2 regions of the Shewanella sp. AS16 genome follow, and region 2 is predicted to be linked to the other one. Evidence: riboswitches for the same ligand, from Rfam matches in the RefSeq annotation. Region 2 holds a riboswitch; the other holds the start of a gene.

Region 1 (11,082 bases), on a different contig from region 2:
GCGATTATGAGCAGGCGCTGGGGCGTTACTTGCAGAGTTATCACTATTGGCAAGGGGAGCGGAAGACGGTCCTTGCCGCCCAAGTCGCCGCCTATATAGGCAACAGCTTGCTCAAACTGGACAGGGTCGATGAAGCGCTCGGCTATCTGAACCAGGCACAGCAACAACTCCCGGCCGAAGCTCAGGCTACCCGTAGTTTTCTGGAGCTGTTTCTCGCCGAAGCCAGTTTCAAACAAGGCCAGCCGGATCAGGCTCTCGACTATCTGAACCGGGCAGAAACGGCATTCGACGCCATCCACAATGTCCGCGGCCTGAGCCAACTCTATGCGCTCAAGAGCCGGGTTCATGCCGCTAAGCAGGATTGGCAACAAGCCTTCGCGGCGTTAGAGCAATATGTCGCAGTGCACAGGGATCTGGACGCCAAACTGCAGGCGATACACACCACAGAAATGCGCACCCGCTTCGACAGCGAACGCATGGAGACGGAAAACCACAGGTTGCAGGAAAATCAACGCCTGAAAGAACATGAGCTGAAAATACTGGAGCAAAATAAAATGCTCCAGCGAGCCGTGATCTCACTCTCGGCGATCATTTTGGGCATAGTCTCGCTCTTCGCCTTTCGCCAGGTACGCAGATCCCGTAACCTGGAAACCTTGGCCCACACGGATCACCTGACTCAGCTGCCAAACCGGCGTCATAGCTATGCCACAGGGCAACGGGAACTGGCACTCGCCCAGTCGCAACGGACGCCCCTGGCGGTGATCCTCTTCGATGCCGATCATTTCAAGCAGATCAATGACAGCTTCGGACATGAGATAGGCGACAAGGCGCTGTTGGCCCTGGCCAACATCAGCACCCGCCTGATGCGCAAGCAAGATCTGGTCGGCCGGATCGGAGGCGAAGAGTTTCTGGTGATACTGCCGGACACTTCCCTGGCACAGGCCGAGGCCATAGCCAGACGCTTGGTCGAGACTGTCGCCAGGGAACAAAGCCGGGAGCTCCCCTCGAGCCTGAAGCTGACGGTGAGTGCCGGGGTCGCCGCCCTGAACCAGGAGCGGGAATTCGGCGCCCTGCTGAAACGCGCCGATCACGCCCTGTATCAGGCAAAATCCTCTGGCCGTAATTGTGTCAGGCAGGCGTCCTAGTGCCTGCCAAGCCCCTGTCCACACCTGAGTTAAAACTGGTATCATTGGCGGGTCACCTTTTAGTCATGACCCTAACCTATGCCCAATACCAGTCTTAATCCCGTCAGCACATGCGCTCCTCTCGACTCGCTCGACAGGCGTCAGTTGGGGCGACTCGCCTTGCAGATCAAGGAATGGGGCAAGGCCCTGGGTTTCGCCCAGGTTGGGATCTGCGATACGGATTTAACCTCCCAGGAGCCCAAGTTACAGGCCTGGCTGGATGCTGGTTACCATGGTGAAATGGGCTACATGGCCAACCACGGCATGATGCGGGCCCGTCCTCAGGAACTGCATCCAGGCACCCTGAGAGTCATCTCGGTGCGCATGGACTATCTGCCCCCAGAGGCTGGCTTTGCCACTAACCTGAGCGATCCCAATCTGGGCTATATCTCGCGCTACGCCGGGGGACGTGACTACCATAAACTCATGCGTAATCGCTTGAAAAAGCTCGGTGACCAGATCAGCGCCGAACTTCAATCCCTGGGGTTCAGTCAGGCCAACTCCCGGCCCTTTGTCGACTCGGCGCCCATCTTGGAGCGGCCGCTGGCGCAGAAGGCCGGCATAGGCTGGACCGGCAAACACTCGCTGATCCTCAACCAAAATGCCGGCAGCTGGTTCTTCCTCGGCGAGCTGCTCATAGATCTGGCCCTGCCCGTAGATCTGCCGGTCGAAGAAGGCTGCAACACCTGCGTCGCCTGCATCAAGGCCTGCCCGACCGGTGCCATAGTCGCCCCCTATGTCGTCGATGGGAGACGCTGCATCTCCTACCTGACGATAGAGCTGGCGGGCAGCATTCCGGAAGAATTCCGCCCCCTGATGGGAAACCGCATCTATGGCTGCGACGACTGTCAGCTGATCTGCCCGGTAAACACTCAGGCTCCTCTGACCCAGGAAGCGGATTTTCACATTCGTAACCCACTGCAACAGCCCGAACTGCTGAGCCTGTTTGGCTGGAGCGAAGCCGAATTCCTCAAACTGACCGAAGGCAGTGCCATACGCCGCATAGGCCATAAACGTTGGCTGCGTAACCTGGCCGTTGCCCTGGGCAATGCCCCCGCCGCCCCGGCTATCCTAGCCGCCCTCGAAGCCAGGCGCAGTGATGCAGAAGTCGATGATATGGTGCGCGAACATATAGACTGGGCCATGCGCCAACAGCTAGCCAAACAACAAGCGGCCAAACAGAATACCGACTCCAGCACTCAAGCCTCGAGCGGCACCCGCAAGACGGAGAGGTTGATCCGCAGCATCAGGAAAGGCTTGCCAAGAGACGCCTGAGATCTGCAGGCACTCACGGCTCAGTTCTCTCAGGTTTCAGTTCTACTCTGGTTTCGGCTCTACTCTGGCTTCTGTTCTCCCCAGGCTTAATCTGAGCCGTGGCCAAATAAGCAAGGGTTACAAGAGTAAGCAGTGGCTCAGCCAACAAGGCGGCAGAGCAATTGCCTTAATCGCCAGCCGGCTCCAGGGTGAAGCCCACCTTCAGCGTCACCTGCCAATGGGCTATGACCCCCGCCTCGAGCTGTCCCCGGGTTTCGACCACTTCAAACCAACGCAAGTGATGCAGAGTCTGGCTCGCCGTCGCTATGGCATTGTTGACTGCCTCGTCCGAGCTCACTGGTGATGAACCGACCAACTCTATGACTTTATAAGTATGACTCATGTGCCTACCCTTCAATGCTCGCAAAAAGATAAGCTCAGTATAGTCACTGTCGGCCGCGCCAAGGGGCAACATGGACAAAAGCCATGGGAAACCGGTCGCAAAACAGGGGAGACATGCATGTCTCCCCTGTTGGCTTCTCCCTTGACTCATGAACGGCTAAGCCATTGGTGCAATTAGCCCAACTTTCGCCTCAGCTCCCTGGTCGCCTGCACCATGTTATTCAATGCCGGTTCGACTTCTTCCCAGGTGCGGGTCTTCAGGCCACAGTCAGGGTTCACCCACAGCTGACGCAGGGGGATCTTGGCCGCCGCCTTCTCGAGCAGGTGCACCATGGCCTCGACGGTCGGGATATTGGGCGAATGTATGTCATACACCCCAGGACCTATCTCGTTGGGATACTCGAAATCTTCGAAGGCGCTGAGCAGTTCCATCCGAGATCTGGAGGTTTCTATGGTGATCACATCCGCATCCATGGCGGCTATGGCGCCTATGGTATCGTTGAACTCGCTGTAACACATGTGAGTGTGGATCTGCGTTTCATCCGTTACCCCGGCGGCGCTCAGCTTGAAGGCATTGACGGCCCAATCCAGATAATGCTGCCACTGGCTCTGTTTCAACGGCAAGCCTTCGCGAAAGGCGGGCTCATCTATCTGTATTATGCCTATGCCGGCCTCCTGCAGATCTTGCACCTCATCACGGATAGCCAGCGCCAGTTGGGTCGCTATGGCATCGCGGCTGATGTCTTCGCGGGCAAAAGCCCAATGCAATATGGTCACAGGGCCTGTGAGCATGCCCTTGACCGGCTTATCCGTCAGGCTCTGGGCGAATACCGCCCAGTCGACAGTCATGGCCTTGGGACGACTCACATCACCATAGATGAGTGGCGGCTTGACGCAGCGGGAGCCATAACTCTGTACCCAGCCATGCTTGGTGAAACCCACGCCTTCGAGCTGCTCACCGAAATATTCCACCATGTCGTTGCGTTCGGCTTCGCCATGCACCAGCACATCTATGCCCAGTTTCAGCTGACGCGCTATGGTGTCACGGGTCACTTGCTGTAATTGCTCAGTATAGGCGGCATCTGTCAACTCCTGCTTGCGCCAACGGCTGCGCAGTCCGCGGATCGCCGGGGTCTGGGGGAAAGAGCCGATAGTCGTAGTCGGCAGCAGCGGCAGACGATACTTCTGCTGTTGCTTCTGCTGACGCACGCCGAAGTCGCTGTCGCGCTCATAATCTGCCGTCGTTAGGGCGGCGACCCTGGCCTGCACCTCGTGATCTGCGGCGCTGGCCTTGGCGGCGCGGCGCGCGGCACAGGTTTCGATGATGGTCCGGGCAGAGGCCGATGCCGGGTGTTGCAGCAACTCGCGCAACTGTCCCAGCTCACCGAGCTTCTGTCTGGCGAACGCCAGTTGCTGTTTCAACTCAGGGGCCAGTTGCGTCTCCACCTCGAGATCCACTGGGCTATGCAGCAGGGAGCAGGACGTGCCGAGCCACAGACGCTCGCCCAGACTCGCCGTCAGCGGGCTCAGCTTTTCCGCCAACAGATCCAACTCGGCCGCCCAGACGTTGCGACCATTGATCACCCCCAGAGACAGCACCTGCTCCGGCGCCAAGGCGTCGACGAAAACCGCCAGCTGTTCGGGCGCGGTCACCAGATCCAGATGCAAGCCGGCAACAGGCAAGGCAGATACCAGAGGCTGATGATGGGCTATGCTGCCATAGTAACTGGCCAGCAGGAGTTTCACCTTGGCCGCCTTGAGCAGCTCATAGGCAGGAGAAAATGCCGCCTGCCATTCGTTATCCAATTCCAGCGCCAACACAGGCTCATCCAGCTGCACCCACTCGACCCCCTGCAAGGCGAAACGCTGCAAGATTTCAGCATAGGCGCCCACCAGCCTGGGCAATAGGCTCAGCTTGTCGAAGTCCTGCCCCACTGTCTTGGATAGATAGAGGAAAGACACGGGTCCGAGCAATACGGGTTTAGCCTGGTGCCCCAGAGCCTGGACTTCGGCAACTTCATCGAACAGCTGTTCGTAGGCGACATTGAAGTCTTGCTCGGCACTCAACTCGGGCACCAGATAGTGATAGTTGGTGTTGAAATACTTGGTCATCTCGGAAGCGGCGGCATCCTTACCGCTCGGTGCCCGGCCGCGGGCAACCCTGAACAAGGTATCCAGATCGATTGCACCTTCGCCTCTATGGCGTTCGGGGATAGCATTCAAAGTGGCGCTCAGGGTCAAGACCTGATCGTAGAAGGCGAAATCTCCCACAGGTAACTGGGTTATGCCGGCATCGGCCTGCCACTGCCAATGGGTATGGCGCAGCTCACTGGCGACCGCCTTCAGCTCCGCCTGGGTGATTTCACCACGCCAATATTTTTCCAGGGCGAATTTCAGTTCGCGGCGACGGCCGATACGGGGGAAGCCAAGACTATTCAATTGCATACAAGTTACCTCTTGATGATGAGAGCGGTTAACCGCTGCGACGCCGTTAAGGATAAAACCCATCCGGGCATCTGGACGTCTAGAAGTTTACTGTGTTAGTCTCAGGACAGGCAATCGAATTGATTTCAAGGGAAACATGAACGAGATTCATGTGGGGGTATGATGATAGAGCTAAGACACCTACGCACTCTGATGGCACTCAAAGAAAGTGGCAGCCTGGCCGCCGCCGCGAAGAAACGCTTCGTGACCCAGTCGGCACTGTCCCATCAGATAAAGGAACTGGAAACCCGGATAAACTCGCCTATCTTCGTGCGCAAGAGCAAGCCGCTCTCCTTCACCCTCGAAGGCTCCAGGCTGTTGCATCTGGCGGAAGAAATTCTCCCCCTGGTGTTGGAGACGGAAACGGATCTCAAGAAGGGGCTGGATGCCGATGCCAACCGCTTGCGGGTCGGCATCGAATGTCATAGCTGCTTTCGCTGGTTGATGCCTGTGATGGAGCAATTCCGTGAAGCCTACCCCCAAGCCGAATTGGACCTGTCCAGTCGCCACCTGTTCGACTCCCTCAACGCGTTGGACATGGGGGAGTTGGACATAGTGCTGACCTCGGATCCTGTGCCCGGCCATGCCTTGGCCTATCAACATTTATTCGATTTCGAAGTTAAACTCCTGGTTGCCAAAGATCACCCGCTGGCAAAGGAAACTCATGTGGTGCCGCAGCAGCTGGCGAGGTTGCCGCTCATCAGCTATCCGGTACCTCTGGCCCGATTGGATATTTATCGGCACTTTCTCGAACCCGCAGGGGTCGAGGCCGGCGAACAGAAGAGCTGCGATCTGACCATGATGTTGCTGCAGCGTGTCGCCTGTAAGGATGGGGTGGCGGCCTTGCCCAACTGGTCCATCAATGAAGCCCATGGCTTGAGCCTGACGTCGGTCAAGCTGGGGCAGGAAGGCCTGAAACGGCCACTGTTCGGCGCCTATCGCCGCAACAGCAGCAATGCCAGGCTGATACAGCGCTGGCTGGAGTTGGTCGCAGGCGAAGGGCTGCAACATCAGCTCAAGCAGCCGAACTAACGCCCCTGGCTGAAAATGGCATAAGACATAAACAAAAACGCCTGCAAGTTGCAGGCGTTTTGGTTGTCAGGCATAGGATCATGACAAGGCGCTTAACAGCAAGCCCTGTTTGGCCAACACCTTCCTGAGTACCAGCCCTGGCGAGTTAACCTCATGGGTCTGCCTCAGGTTATGGGCAATCATAAATTCCTGCCGCAGATCTTTATCGAGATCCAACCCTTCCAAGGCATCCAGGGTGAGGCTCTTCTGATTATTATCTATCAAAGACTTAATCAGACTGATTGGCAGCGACTGTTCAGACTCGGCATTGAGATAGGCGAAGGCCGTCAGGCTGACTATTTGTCCGAAGACACTGAACAACGCCAGGGTATGCACTTCGTCGGCATCGACGCCGGCAATCTTCAGCTCTACCAGGCTGTCGACGGCACTGGTCGCGATATTCTCGGTCAGATCCCAGTAACCCGACACCAGTTTCTTGTAGGGTTGAGGCAACTCATCCAAACGTTCCTTCAGATAAAAGGTGAAGGCATAACGATAGACATTGACCTGACCCAGGCGGATCAAGGCATCCTTTAGGGTCCGGGACTTAGCCAACAGCGAACCGGCATTGACCGCCGTGTTACTGCGCCACAGCAAATGCGCCGCCAGGGCAGGATCGCTCCCGACTATGTCGACTATGTTGCGTATGTCACCTTCGGCTATGATGGCCTTCTTCAGCGGCATCAAGATGTCGCGGCGGCCCAACACTTGCTCTTCGTTGGCAATGATTGCCTTAACTTGAGTAAAGACTTGCAGCTCAAGATCTGTCATGGGACCTGTTAAACCTATTTATTGGCTATTGTTCTTGGTAAGACACCCTTTCTACGATCAAGAATTTACCCATAAAACCGCCTCTCAGGTCAAGCCTTTGGCCGCAGTATGGTGAGATAAGTTAACATTTCCCTGAAACCGGAGCCGAATGTATCGTCAAGCGGGCCTGAGCCCAACGCTCTCACTGGCCCTAGATATATGGGTAATAGGCTTTAATCGGGGAACAAAAAAAGCCGGACCCGAGTCCGGCTTTGCAGCAGGTTCAGCCAATACCGAACCACACTGGCACCAGCAGGTTAACGCCTGGCTATGAGGCTTAGAAGCGATAGCTGGCGCTCAGGCGCACGGCGCGGCCGGTGCCGGAGTAATAGCCATTGCCCCAAACACTGTAATAACCGGCACTGACATAATCCTTATCGAACAGGTTATCCACCCTCAGGCTGGCGAGCCAAGCCTGATGGCTGTAGTTGAGCGCCAGATTCGTCAGCACATAATCATCGAGTCGAGGATCCAGGTTGGCATTATCACCTTCGATGAAACGCTCACCCGTATACTGGGCTTCGGCGAATACTTGCCACTGGCTGTCGATATCCACGCTGACATACCCTCTGCCAGTGTGCTTGGCGACCCAAGACAATGCCTTACCCTGGTTCATGCCTGCGGTAAATTCCGCGTCCGTGTAGTTGTATTCCAGTCCCAGCTGAATGTCCCGACTCAACTGCCAATCCCAGTCCAGATCAGCGCCGTAACGACGAGATTGATCCGCGTTGACGTTGGCACCAGGATAATTGCCGCCTATAGGTGTTGGTGCGCTCGCATCGAACACTATCTCATTCTCCAGAGCCAGCCGGTACAGATTAAGACTCAGGGTCTGGGTCGACAGGGACCAATCCCAACCCGCCTCGTAGGAACGGCCCGTCTGGGGTTTGAGTCCCAACACCCCAGGAGAGGTATAGGCCTGCTCGTCCACCTTGGCGAAACGGAAGTTACTCTCGGCACGCAGATAGAATCTGTGATCATGGCTTGGGCGATAGTTCAGCCCCAGTTCCAGGGCACTGGCGTCTTCATCCAGATCTATTCCCAGAGGATACGCATCCTCATCTTCGAGAGAATCCGATACATCTGAATAACGGCCCCCGACCACATAACTCAGGCTCTGGGTCAGAGGCACGTCTGCCTGTACATAGGCGCTCAAGAGTTGCTGCACATTGCTGCGCTGCATGTAAGACAAATCAAAGTCGGCCTCACCGCGGCTCACATCGGCACCGGCGATGATGTTCAACTCGCCATTACGGGTGGCTATGCTGGCCATGGCCTTGGGATTAAACTCCAACAAGGAACGGCTGTTTTCGCCACTTTTCGAGACCACCAGGGTATCACTGTAATTTACATCCGCCGCCAACGCCCAGGCTTGAGTCAGCTGATGCTGATAGCCCATGCGCGCCGCCGTGGTCATGTTGTGATAATAAGCACCTTTGCTCCATTCATTGGCCTGGCGTGGATTGGCCTCGAACTCTGCCTGAGTCAGTGCCCCCGGCGCTTCACGCTTGTCGTCATAATAACCGGTCTCGACGAAGAACTTATCCGTCGTCGTTTGGTACTGCACCCGTCCCAGGATGGAACCGGTTTCATTATCGTTGTTGTCGCGATAATTTTCGCTCTGCTGATAGCTTCCCGCCAGATAGTAGCGCCAGTCCTGATTGATGGCACCCGATACATCGGCACGACCTTCATAGGTATCGAAGCTGCCGCCGGACACTTGTACGCTGCCGCCGCTGGCATTGGGCGCCTTGGTGATGATGTTGATGACGCCGCCAACGGCCTGATCGCCATAGAGTACGCCGGCACTACCGGAGAGGATCTCGACCCGCTCGACCTGGTTCAAGGGAATGGCATTGATGCTGGGGGCGGCTATGTCGATATTATTCAAACGACGGCCGTCAACCAAGATCAGCGTGTTGTTGGCGGCTTGACCTGCGCTGAAACCACGCAGGGCGAATACCGCACCCGAATTATTGTCAGAAACCTGGAGCCCACTCTGGCCGCGCAACAACTCGGTCAAGTTAGTCGCGCCGCTCATTTGGATTTCGGCACTGTCGATGACGTTGACATTGGCGGCAATATTCAAGATGGACGCTTCGGCACGGCCTATCACAGTGAGGGTTTCATCGACATGAGAGGCAACATCGCCTGCCTCGGCGGCGAAGGTGAACGGCAGGCTCAGCAGGCCGGCGATCAGTATTGACAGTTTTGTAGCTTGTGTTCCCATTGACCTTTAACTCCTGAAAGGAAAACGGGGCATGGGTGCCGCACCAGAGCCCCCCACTGATAGCAGGAGCGCCACTGGCACATTTCGAGATCTGCCCACCGAAATCGCGAAATCACCTTAAGGGCCGGTCTCCGGACTTAGGTTATGTGCTGCGGACAGACATAGCTGCCGACTCACCCGAGCCCGGGCTTTTTTAACGCTCATCCTTGCGAGCGCGCCCGGCTCTCACCTCATACCGTTGCGGGGGCAGTGCCTGAATCTCACAGGCTTCCCGATTATCCCGTGCTGTTACCGCACAGGCACCACTAAAGGTTGACTGAAATTAGTTTTAATCATCAGAGTCAGGCGGTCTCCCGCCTGGACGGGCGCATTATAGACGTCTATATGGATAAATGTCTAATGCAGGGCGACAGCCGCAGGCGCTACTTGAGTGATAGGGGCTGAATGGTCGCGACAAAGTCACGGTAGTTGGTGGCGGCCAAGGGAACTTGGCGCAGGTTGAAGACCTCGCGGCGATCAGACTTATGCAGCAGATAGAGATCCACCTGCCCCAGGATGGCGGCATAGTAGCCTATCTCCCCCCTGGGCTCTGCGGGGGCGGGTTGCAGCTTGGCATCAGACTGGAGCACTAACTCGGTGCAGCCCATGATGGCCTGAAAACCTGGATGACCATCGACCTGGGTCTCACCCAGCTTCTGATAGACCAACTCCCCCCGGCACACATCCCGATAGCTTATCGCCAGTCGGTCGAGGAACTGCTCGGCCGTGACTTCGGCGGCCAGGCCCTTGAAGCTTTGCACACAGATCATGGATGACCAGCTGCCGAGCGTCTGCTCCTGAGGCACAAATTCGGCCTGGATCATGTTGACTTGTGTCTCGTTGGACGCGCGCTTCCATCCCTGGGGTAAATTGAACCCCAACTTTTGACTGAACCCGGTCAAAGCCGGCTGCCCGGGCTGGTCGGCCGGCACTTCGGCCAGCACAGGGGAATAGCTCAAGCAACAATAGAGTCCCAGTGCCATGACGCCTGGGGCCAATGAAATACTCACAGCTGCTGTCGAAGTCGCTTTCATACCGCTTGCATCCTTGTTCCATGGTGTAAAGAGAAAACGCTGTCAAACTTCCTTCAATTCTAGTTCGCTAACCTGACTTCACAAGCTGGGCGCGGCAACCAAGGTTTGCCGCTCTATGTCACCCTAGGCTCAAGCCTCTGGCCGTTAGCCGGCATAGCATACATGGCGCGCCTTCCCATGCCCTCCCCCACATGACAGTCTGCCTGGTACGAAAGCAAAACAAGATTAGCTGAAAAAGTGTACAATGTTCTGTGTATTTATTTCGGCAACCCGAGTCGCTCACACTCAGTCGACAGCGGCTGAGCCGTGGGCCGGACAACATATGTAAAGCGCTCGAAAACTCAATTGCAACCAATTCTCATTAATGTTTAAGTGTTTTTCAATCTCTATGGCTAACCTGGGTTAGCCGAACCAACAGAAGGACAATCACTATGAACAACAGCAAAATGACCAAACTTCTCAGGGGGGGGGTCGCTCTGGGGCTTCTCCTGGGAATAAGCGCTCACGCCAGCGCCAACGAATGCGAACTCGCCATAGGTGCCAACGACGCCATGCAGTATGATAAGCAGGCGTT
Region 2 (11,082 bases):
CATCTATGGTGGCCTGGCGGGTCTGGTTGCTGACGAGCTTGCTCACCATGGGCACGGCGCGGGAGGCATCGGCGATATAGATGGCGCCATGGGGGTAGTGGGGCGCTATCTTCACCGCAGTGTGGATCTTGGAGCAGGTGGCGCCGCCTATGATGGCGGGAATGGTCAGGCCTTCGCGGGCGAAGGTCTTGACGTTATGCACCATCTCATCCAGGCTGGGGGTGATGAGCCCCGACATGCCTATGATGTCGATATCGTGCTCCTTGACGGCCTCGAGAATGCGCTCCACCGACACCATCACCCCGAGATCGAACACCTCAAAGCCGTTGCAGGCCAGCACCACGCCGACGATATTCTTGCCTATGTCGTGCACGTCGCCCTTGACCGTCACCATCAATATCCTGCCGTTGGACTGGCCGGCGACCTTCTCCAGCTCTATGTAGGGGTTGAGATAGGCCACGGCCTTTTTCATCACCCGCGCCGACTTGACCACCTGGGGCAGGAACATCTTGCCCGAGCCGAACAGATCGCCGACCAGATTCATGCCGTCCATCAGCGCGCCTTCGATCACATCCAACGGCCGGGCGGCGGCCTGTCTCGCCTCTTCGGTATCCTGATCGATAAATTCCGTGATGCCCTTCACCAGGGCATGGGCCAGGCGCTCGCTCACCGGCAGGCTGCGCCATTGGAGATCTTCCTTCTTGCCGGCCGTGGCGCCGTCGCCGCGGTATTTCTCGGCGACCTCCAGCAGTTGCTCTGTGTTGCTCGACGCCTCCCCGTTGGCATCCACGGCTGTGCAGGGCAGGTTCAACACCACGTTTTCGACCAAAAGCTTGAGCTCGGGATCTATGTCGTCGTAGATCGCCAGCTGGCCGGCGTTGACTATGCCCATGTCCATGCCGGCCTGAATGGCGTGGTACAGGAACACGGCGTGGATGGCCTCGCGCACCGGGTTGTTGCCGCGAAACGAGAAGGACACGTTGGACACGCCGCCGGAGATCATCGCATGGGGCAGGCTGGCCTTGATGTCCCTGATGGCCTCGATGAAGTCGACCGCATAGTTGTCGTGCTCCTCTATGCCGGTGGCGATGGCGAAGATGTTGGGATCGAAGATGATGTCTTCCGGCGGGAAGCCGACCTTATCCACCAACACCCGGTAGGCGCGGGTACAGATCTCCAGTTTGCGGGCGCGGGTATCGGCCTGACCCTGTTCGTCGAAGGCCATGACGATGGCGGCGGCGCCGTAGCGCTTCACCAGCCGCGCCTGCTCGATGAACTTGGCTTCGCCTTCTTTGAGGGAGATGGAGTTGACTATGCCCTTGCCCTGGATGCACTTGAGGCCGGCCTCTATCACTTCCCACTTGGAGGAGTCGATCATCACTGGCACCCGGCTGATGTCGGGTTCGGAGGCGATGAGGTTGAGGAACTTGTGCATGATCAGGGCGCCGTCGAGCATGCCTTCGTCCATGTTGATGTCGATGATCTGGGCGCCGTTCTCCACCTGCTCCCGAGCCACGTCCAGCGCCTTCTCGAACAGCCCCTCCTTGATGAGTTTGAGGAACTTGGCCGAGCCTGTGACATTGGTGCGCTCGCCCACGTTCACGAACAGCGACTGGGCGTCTATGGTCAGGGGTTCCAGCCCGGACAAGCGGCAGGCGACGGGGATCTCGGGGATCACCCTGGGTGAGTGCTTGCTCACTGCGTTGCGTATGGCACTTATGTGTTTCGGGGTGCTGCCGCAGCAGCCGCCGACTACGTTGAGCAGGCCCTCGGCCGCCCACTCGCCTATGACGTCGGCCATCTCCTCCGGGGTTTCGTCATAGCCGCCGAACTCGTTCGGCAGGCCGGCGTTGGGGTGGGCCGAGACATAACATTCGGCGATGCGCGCCAACTCTTCCACATAGGGGCGCAGCTCCTTGGGCCCAAGGGCGCAGTTGAGGCCGATACACAGGGGCTTGATGTGGCGCAGCGAGTTGTAGAAGGCCTCGGTCGTCTGGCCCGTGAGGGTGCGGCCCGAGGCATCCGTGATGGTGCCAGAGATCATCACAGGCAGGCGTTCCCGGCTGCCATCGGCAGGCACGCCGAACAGCTCGTCGAACACGGATTCGATGGCGAACAGCGCCGCCTTGGCGTTGAGGGTATCGAAGATGGTTTCCACCATTATGATGTCGGCGCCGCCTTCAATCAGCGCCCGGGTGGATTCCATGTAAGCGGTCACCAACTCATCGAAGCTGACGTTGCGGTAGCCTGGGTCATTCACATCCGGGCTGATGGAGCAGGTCCTGTTGGTGGGACCAAGCACCCCGGCCACATAGCGGGGAATGCCGCTGGCGGCGGTCACCTCATCACAGGCTTCGCGGGCGAGGCGGGCGGCGGCGAAGTTGATGTCCCTGGACTGGGCCTGCATGTCGTAATCGGCCATGGCTATGGTGGTGGCGTTGAAGCTGTTGGTCTCTATTATGTGCGCGCCGGCATTGAGGTAGTCCAGGTGGATCTGCTTGATGAGCCCTGGCTGGCTCAGCACCAGCAGATCGTTGTTGCCCTTGACGTCGCAATGCCAGTCCTTGAAGGGCTCGCCGCGGTAATCCGCCTCTTGCAGCTTGTGGTCCTGGATCATGGTGCCCATGGCGCCATCGAGGATCAGTATGCCTTGTTGCAGTTGGGCTCTTAGCGCCTGAGTCAGGGCCTGGGCCTGTTGCAATGTGATGGGAGTCGCTGTCGCCATAAGTCGTTACCTGCAGAGTGCTCGGTTAAGAGTGCTCAGTTAAGAGTGCTAAGTTAAAAGTACCGAATCGAGCGTATGGTGTCTGGATTTCGACGGGAAAATGTCGCCGTCGTTAATTACTTTTGGACATACATACGTATAGACGTCCATAATACGCGACATAATCGCTCGAGGGCAAGGTCAATGTTAGCCCGGCCCCCGGCGCGGCACTTCTTTTCCCGGCCAGAGACTGCGGCCGGAAAACTGACGCTATCGGGGTGTTATGCAACGGGCACAGATTTTCTTACTCAGGCATGGCGAATGCGAGGGCGGTGCCATACTGCGCGGCCGCACGGATGTGGCCCTGACGGCGCAGGGGCGGGCGCAGATGCGGGCGGCTCTGGCCCAGGTGCAGGCTCAGATCCAGGTGCCGGCGCCTGGCCATGAGACACTGGCTTGGGGGGCGGCGCACCTGTACAGCTCGCCACTGCGTCGCTGTGCCGATTTCGCCGCCGAGCTGGCCGCCGACGGCTGGCGGCCGAAGGAACTCCCGGGCCTGCGCGAGCTGGATTTCGGTGACTGGGATGGGCAGAGTTGGGAGCGGCTGTATCTCAGCCAGGCAGGGGCGCTCGACGCCTATTGGCAAGACCCTTGGGCGGCAGCGCCGCCGGGCGGCGAGTCCATGGCGGCCTTCGAGGCCAGGGTGGATGCCGCCTTCGCCTCAGTGCTGGCGGCGCTGCGCCGTGCCTCTTCCGCCGCCGCTGAATCGCCGGCCGGGCCTGAGACCGCCTTGCTGCTGACCCACGGCGGGGTGATGCGCCATCTGCTGGCGCGGGTGTTGGGGGTGGCGCCGAGTGCCGGTTTCTACCATAGCCTGGCTTTGCCCTACGCCGCCCTGGTGCGCCTTGAGGTGTTCTGGAGCCATGACGATGAGCGCGAGGCCGCCTGCAGCTACCGGCTGCACTGGCCCGGAAGCTAAGCGTCTTGCCTATTGATGTAAAAGCCGGATAATAATCCGTCCCCGGCCTGGCCGGGGTAAATGAACCCAGGTGTCGGGGATGGTTGGCCAAGCGCCGCCATCAACCCGGCGTGACAGGGAATCGGGGAACGGCAACCTCTGCCGCCAGCCCGAACTGTGCCCGCAACTGTGAGTGTGGAGCAAGGAGGTCGGCCTTCTTGCCACACGAGTCAGGATACCTGCCTGGGTTTGTACGCCGTCGCAGCGCTGCGCCGGTTCCATCACTGTGCTCGAGCGGGTGACTCGGGGGAGCTTAAGATGACACTATTTTTATCCATGGCCCTTGCCATGGCGGCGCTGCCCCTCGCAGGTCGCCGGCGATGACAGTCGCCGAAACCGGGACCCTGCCCCTGGCCCTGTCTGTCTCGGATCTGAGCTGGCGCCTCGGCGACAAGGCCATTCTGTCCGGCATCAGCCTGGGACTGACCCAGGGGCAGATGCTGGGCATCATAGGCCCAAATGGCGCCGGCAAGTCCAGCCTGTTGCGTTGCCTGTACAAGTTTATCCGGCCTACCTCAGGCGAGATCTGCCTGCATGGCATGGACATAGCCGGCATAGCCGCCAAGGCATTCGCCTGCAGGGTGGCCGTGGTGCAGCAGGATACCCCCCACTATTTCGACATGAGCACCACTCAGTTGGTGGCCATGGGGCTGACCCCACATAAGGGGCCGTTCGACGGCACCAGCCGGGCGGACAAGGCCGACATAGCCCAGGCACTGGCGAGGGTGGGCCTGAGCCATAAGGCGGCCCAGCAGTACGAACACCTGTCCGGCGGCGAGAAGCAGCGGGCGCTGATCGCCCGTGCCATAGTGCAGCGGCCCCAATTGCTGATCCTCGACGAGCCCACCAATCACCTGGACATCAGATACCAAATTCAGATCCTCGAACTGGTGCGCAGCCTGGGGATCAGCGTCATCGCCTCCATCCATGATCTCAACCTCGCCAGCGCCCTGTGCGACAGCCTGCTGTTGCTGGATAAGGGCCGTTGCATCGTCAGCGGCACCCCGGATCTGGTGCTGACGGAGCAGCGCATCGCCGAGGTCTTCGGCGTCTGTTGCCGGGTGCAGCCCCATCCCCAGCATGGCAAGCCGCTGATCAGCTACTTCTACGGTTACAGCGCCGCTATGACACAGGGAACCCAAGATGCAATCGACTGAGAAATTTGAGGACCGGGCATTGAAAGGGGGCTTGAAAGCGTCTCTGGGCTTGCTGCTCACCCCCTTGTCGCTGCAGGGCTGGCTGCTGTTGGCGCTGGCCTTGCTGGCACTGCTGACGCCGCTGCTGGCGACCAGCTTCGGAGCCGCCAACATCAGCATGCTGGACGTGGTGCGGGTGCTGGGACATAAGTTGTTCGATATCGGCCAACCGAGTGCGATAACGGAGCGGATAGTGCTGGAGCTGAGGTTGCCGCGGACGGTGCTGGCCTTCGTGGCGGGGGCCGGGTTGTCGATCGCCGGCGCCGTGCTGCAGCTGGTGACCCGCAACCCGCTGGCGGATCCCTATCTGTTCGGCATCAGCTCCGGGGCCTCGTTCGGCGCCGTGGTCATGCTGACCCTGTTCACAGGCACCGGCCTGTTGGCGGGCTCAGGGTTCAGCGTCGACCCGGGCCTTGCCGGCTCAGGGCTGTCTGCCGGCTCAGGGCTGTCGCTGCTGATGTGGCTGCTCCTGCCGCTGGGGGCCTTCTGCGGTGCCAGCCTGTCTGTGCTCCTGGTGCTGCTGCTCTCCGGGCTCGGCATCGGCAGCCAGGTCGAGCGCATGCTCTTGTCCGGGGTGGCGACCTCCTTCATGTTCGGCGCCTTCACCAGTTTGCTCTTGTATTTCGCCAGTCCCCAGGCCACGGCCTCTGTGCTCTTCTGGAGCCTGGGCAGCTTCGCCAAGGCCAGTTGGGCCCTGCTGTCTCTGCCCCTGCTGGTGGTGAGCCTGAGCCTGGTGGTGATACTGGCACTCAAGCGCCAGATCCTGGCGCTGCAGGCCGGGGATGAGACGGCCCATACCCTGGGGGTCAATGTGCCCAAGCTGCGGCTGGGGATCTTGCTGCTATGCTCGCTGATCACCGCCATCCTGGTCGCCAGCTGTGGTGGCATAGGCTTCGTCGGCCTGATGATCCCCCATATAGTCAGACTGCTGTTTCCCGGCCGGCAGCCCATGTTGCTGACGGCCCTGGTGGGCGGGCTGTTCATGGTGTGGATAGACGTGCTGGCCAGATGCTTGTTGGGCAACCAGGAGCTGCCGGTCGGCATCATTACCGCGGCGATCGGCAGCGTGTTCTTCCTGTTCGTGCTGCGTCGCCGCGGCCGCTACGGCTAGGGCGGGTCCCTCATCCAGCCAAGATAGCCCTTAACAGCAGCCTTAACCTTAGAGTGAGTAGTCATGTTCAACATTCCCGCCCTCAGCCATGCCGGCGACGCCGAGATCCAGCACAGGATAGACCACAAGACCAAACCGCCTGGGGCCCTGGGGCAACTTGAGCCGCTGGCGTTGCAGCTGGCCAGGGTGCTGGGCAAGGAGGCGCCGGCGATCCGCAGGCCGACCATGCTGGTGTTTGCCGCAGATCACGGCATCGCCGCCCATGGGGTATCGATAGCCCCGAGTGCTGTCACCACCCAGATGGTGCATAACTTCCTCGGCGGCGGCGCCGCCATCAATGTGTTCTGCCGCCAGCTGGGCTATGAGCTGGAGGTCATAGACTGCGGCATCCTCGAGCCGCTGCCGCCAACCCCTGGCCTGGTAGCACAGCGTCTTGGGGCAGGCACGGGCGCGATACATCTGGAGGCCGCCATGACCCAGGACCAGGTGACCCAGGGGCTGACATTGGCGCGCGCCCTGGTGACCCGCCACCATGAGGCCGGGGTCAACCTCGTCGCCCTGGGCGAGATGGGCATAGGCAATACCTCCTCGGCGGCGGCTGTCATGGCGGCCTTGACCGGATTGCCGCTGACGGACTGTGTCGGCCGCGGCACCGGCATAGACGATGCCGCGCTGGCCAACAAGAGGGCGCTGCTGACCCGGGCGCTGGCCTTGCATGGGGATACGCTGACATCCGGGCAGGCCCAGGCGCAGCCGGATCCGCTGCGAGTCCTCGCCTGCCTCGGCGGCTTCGAGATAGTGCAGATGACGGGCGCCATGCTGGCGGCGGCCGAGCTGGGGATGCTGGTGTTGGTCGACGGTTTCATCGCCACAGTGTCGGCCCTGCTGGCGGTCCGGCTGAATGCCAATGCCAGGGACTATATGATCTTCGCCCACGAGTCCGAGGAGCGCGGTCATAAGCTGCTGCTCGCCGAGCTGGGGGCCAGACCCCTGTTGAGCCTGGGACTGAGGCTGGGGGAGGGCACCGGCGCCGCGCTGGCCCTGCCTCTGGTGCAGGCGGCGGCGAATTTCTACAACCAGATGGCGAGCTTCGATGAGGCCGGGGTGACTTCGGTCGTCTGATTAACGGGTCAGTAACAGGCAGTAGACAGGCTGGCAGCCAAGCCTGCTGGGTAGCATAAGTATCAACAAGGTTAAGGATGTTCCATGTCACGCAAGCATAACTGGCACAGGCAGAGCGATCTCTTCTTCGTGGCCCTGGGATTTTTCACCCGCATCCCCATGCCTTCCTGGGTCGAGGTGGATGGCGACAAGCTCAACCAGGCCAGCCGTTACTTCGGCCTGGTGGGCCTGTGCATAGGCCTGTGCTGCGCCTCTGTATTCTGGCTGAGTCAGCTGTGGTTACCGGCCGGGGTGGCCGTCCTGTTGGCGATGATCGCCGGGGTATTGCTCACCGGCGGCTTTCATGAGGATGGCCTGGCCGACACCGCCGATGGTTTCGGCGGTGGTTGGGGTGTCGCCGCCAAGCTCAGCATAATGAAAGACTCGCGCCTGGGCACCTATGGCGCTCTGGCGTTGGTGTTGGCGCTGCTGCTCAAGTGGCAGCTGCTGGTCGAGCTGGCCCTGTATGCCCCCATGGTGGCTGTGTGGGCGCTGGTGCTGGGCCATTGCCTCAGCCGGGTGCTGGCGGCCAGTATCATCTTCACCGAGACCTATGTGCGTGACGATGACAGCAGCAAGTCCAGGCCCCTGGCCCAGACACAGGGCATCGACGAGCTGCTGATCTTGCTGGCGACCGGGCTTTTGCTGCTCCTGTGTCTCAAGGGTGTGGTTGCCTTCGCCCTGCTTATCGCCCTGTGGCTGATCCGCTGCTTGCTGGTGGCCCTATTCCGGCGGCAGATAGGGGGTTATACCGGCGATACTCTGGGGGCGGCCCAGCAGCTCGCCGAGCTGGGTTGTTACCTGGTGCTCCTGGCCATGGGGAATGCCCTATGATACATCTGGTGTTGGGCGGTGCCCGCAGCGGCAAGAGCCGCTACGGCGAATCTCTGGTGCAGGCCCTGGCTCGGGAGGGCCGTGAGTGCCTGTATCTGGCGACGGCCACCGCCGGCGACGGGGAGATGGCGGCGCGCATTGCCCGTCATCGCCGCCAGCGGCAGGCGGGGGGCCTCGACTGGCAGCTGCACGAAGTGCCGCTGGCCCTGGCCGATGCGCTGACGGCCTTGGCGGCGGCGAACAGGGTGATACTGGTAGATTGCCTGACCTTGTATCTCACCAATGAACTGCTGCAATGCCCGGCCGACTGGCCGGGGCATAAGGCCAGGCTGCTGGCATGCCTGCCCGGGCTTCCAGGTGATATCATATTGATCAGTAACGAGGTAGGTTCAGGGATAGTGCCCATGGGGGAGCTGAGCCGCCAATTCGTCGATGAGGCAGGCTGGCTCAATCAGGCCATGGCCCAGGTTGCCGACAGCGTCACCCTGGTGGTGGCCGGCTTGCCGCTGCCACTCAAGGGAGGCATGGCATGAACGCCAAAGTATCCATGACCCAGGCTGCTGTGACCGGGGCAACTGCACCTGAGACTGCTGTGTCTGGAGCTACTGCACCTGAGGTGCCTGCGCCTGGGGCCAACATGCTGATGGTGCAGGGCACCACCTCGGATGCGGGCAAGAGCACCCTGGTGGCCGGCCTCTGCCGCCTGTTCGCCAGAGACCCAGGGCTGGGGTTCGATTCCGTGGCGCCCTTCAAGCCGCAGAACATGGCGCTCAACAGCGCTGTGACCTCGGACGGCGGCGAGATAGGCAGGGCTCAGGCGCTGCAGGCGGCCGCCTGCTATCTCATGCCCCACACAGACTTCAACCCAGTGCTGCTCAAGCCCAGCTCGGACACGGGCGCCCAGGTGATCATCCAGGGCAAGGCGCTGACGACCCTGGAAGCGGGGCAGTTCTTCGGCCCTGCCAGTCGCGATTATAAGGCGCGGGCCATGGCGGCCGTGCTCGACTCCTTCTCCCGTTTGCGGCTGGGTTATCGCCTGCTGCTGGTGGAAGGGGCGGGCAGTCCGGCGGAGATCAACCTGCGCGAGGGCGATATAGCCAACATGGGCTTCGCCGAGGCGGTCGACTGCCCTGTTATCCTCATCGCCGACATAGACAAGGGTGGGGTGTTCGCCCATCTGGTGGGCACCCTGGCGCTGCTGTCGGCCAGCGAGCAGGCCAGGGTCAAGGGCTTCGTCATCAATCGTTTTCGCGGCGACCCAGGCCTGCTGCAACCCGGCATAGACTGGCTCGAAGCCTATACCCATAAGCCAGTGCTCGGGGTGCTGCCCTATCTGCACGATCTGCATCTGGACGCCGAGGATGCGCTGCCGCAAGCCACTCAGTCGCAAGCCGGGCTCTCGTCTCAGGCAAGTCAGGCTGGCGTCGGACTCAAGGTGCTGGTGCTGGTTTACCCGCACATCAGCAACCACACAGACTTCGACCCCTTGCGCCTGCATCCTGGGGTAGACTTTCAGTATGTGTCGCTGCAGAGCCAGGCGCAGTGCGGTGACAAGCGCCTGCCGGCGGCGGATCTCATCATCTTGCCCGGCAGCAAGAATGTGCGCGCCGATCTGGCCTTCCTGCGACAGCAGGGCTGGGACGGGGACATAGCGCGGCATCTGAGGTACGGTGGCAAGCTCATGGGCGTCTGCGGCGGTTATCAGATGCTGGGCCAGTGGATAGCAGATCCCCTAGGGGTGGAAGGCGCCCCGGGACTCAGCCCCGGCCTCCGGCTGTTGCCGCTGACGACCGAACTCGAAGCCGACAAGCAGCTGCGGCGGGTGACGGGTGAGCTGTCACTGCTTGGGCAAACTGCGGCCGTGCAGGGCTATGAGATCCACTGTGGCAGCTCGGACTTGCCGGCGAATGCCGCTTCGCCCATCAGGCTGGCACTCGAGCATGCCCTGGGCACAGGTTCAGGCTTGGACTCGGGCTTTTGCTTAGGCTCGGGTTTCAGCGACGGCCTGCTCAGTGACGACGGCCAGATCCTCGGCACCTATCTGCATGGACTGTTCGATTCACCCACAGCCTGTGGCCTGCTGTTGCAATGGGCCGGGCTGGCATCGACTGGAATGGATCCTGGGGCAGGGGCGGTCGATATCAATCTTATCCGCGAACAGCAGCTCGACCGGCTCGCCGACGTCTTGGCGGCCCATCTGGACATGGACAAATTACAGCAAATTCTACGGGAGGACAGCAAGGCATGACGGATGAACAGACTCAGCAGCAGGAGCTGCAACAACAGGAACGCAAGGCCGAGCGCCACAAGGCCCGCCAACAGAAGGTGAAGGCCGGGGTGGATGCCAAGATAGCCGCCGCCCAGGAGGAGAAGGGCATCTTGCTGGTGCTCACGGGTAACGGCAAGGGCAAGAGCACGGCCGGTTTCGGCACCGTCGCCCGCGCCGTTGGCCACGGCAAGAAGGCGGCCGTGGTGCAGTTCATCAAGGGCACCTGGGAATGCGGCGAGCGCACCCTGCTCGAGGGTGCCGGGGTCGAGTTCCATGTGATGGGCACGGGCTTCACCTGGGAAACCCAGGACAAGGCCAAGGACACGGCGGCCGCCGAGGCGGCCTGGGCGGCGGCGGAAAGCTTGCTCAAGGATCCCAGCGTGGATCTGCTGCTGCTCGACGAGCTGACCTATATGGTCAGCTATCACTACCTGGAACTGGCGCGGGTATTGACCGCCCTGAGAAACCGCCCGCCGATGCAGCATGTGGTAGTCACGGGCCGCGCCTGCCACAGGGACATAATAGAACTGGCCGACACGGTCAGCGAGGTGCAGCCGATCAAACATGCCTTCGAAGCCGGCATCAAGGCCCAGCCCGGGTTCGATTATTGACTCAGGGCAAAGTCCGACCGCAAACCTGAGCCATGGCTCAGGTTCTGCAAGGCTTAATCCGCTTCACCCCCATGTAACAGGCGTAGAAGCGCGGCTTATTCGGCGTTTTCGCTGAAATTTCGCCCCCAGGGCTATTTGGTGCTTTACTGCACCTGCGCCGGGCAATAAGATCCCTCAA

The links. Region 2 has a riboswitch for cobalamin ahead of LZP73_RS04415 (ABC transporter ATP-binding protein). Riboswitches for the same ligand answer to the same signal wherever they lie in the genome.
Region 1: another riboswitch for cobalamin. It lies ahead of LZP73_RS05035 (TonB-dependent receptor); the one in region 2 lies ahead of LZP73_RS04415 (ABC transporter ATP-binding protein).

The regions. Positions count from the first base shown of each region.
Region 1 covers NZ_JAKCLK010000002.1:29,064-40,145, forward strand. The annotation lists gene LZP73_RS05005 (diguanylate cyclase) at 1-1,145, shown strand, start outside; gene queG (tRNA epoxyqueuosine(34) reductase QueG) at 1,224-2,459, shown strand; gene LZP73_RS05015 (dodecin) at 2,626-2,841, opposite strand; gene metE (5-methyltetrahydropteroyltriglutamate--homocysteine S-methyltransferase) at 3,015-5,285, opposite strand; gene LZP73_RS05025 (LysR family transcriptional regulator) at 5,448-6,356, shown strand; gene LZP73_RS05030 (HDOD domain-containing protein) at 6,435-7,166, opposite strand; gene LZP73_RS05035 (TonB-dependent receptor) at 7,483-9,435, opposite strand; cobalamin riboswitch at 9,541-9,757, opposite strand; gene LZP73_RS05040 (hypothetical protein) at 9,858-10,508, opposite strand; gene azu (azurin) at 10,940-11,082, shown strand, end outside.
Region 2 covers NZ_JAKCLK010000001.1:978,239-989,320, reverse strand. The annotation lists gene metH (methionine synthase) at 1-2,725, opposite strand, end outside; gene LZP73_RS04420 (histidine phosphatase family protein) at 2,988-3,683, shown strand; cobalamin riboswitch at 3,741-3,923, shown strand; gene LZP73_RS04415 (ABC transporter ATP-binding protein) at 4,043-4,879, shown strand; gene LZP73_RS04410 (FecCD family ABC transporter permease) at 4,866-6,029, shown strand; gene cobT (nicotinate-nucleotide--dimethylbenzimidazole phosphoribosyltransferase) at 6,093-7,151, shown strand; gene LZP73_RS04400 (adenosylcobinamide-GDP ribazoletransferase) at 7,236-8,024, shown strand; gene cobU (bifunctional adenosylcobinamide kinase/adenosylcobinamide-phosphate guanylyltransferase) at 8,021-8,557, shown strand; gene LZP73_RS04390 (cobyric acid synthase) at 8,668-10,272, shown strand; gene cobO (cob(I)yrinic acid a,c-diamide adenosyltransferase) at 10,269-10,904, shown strand.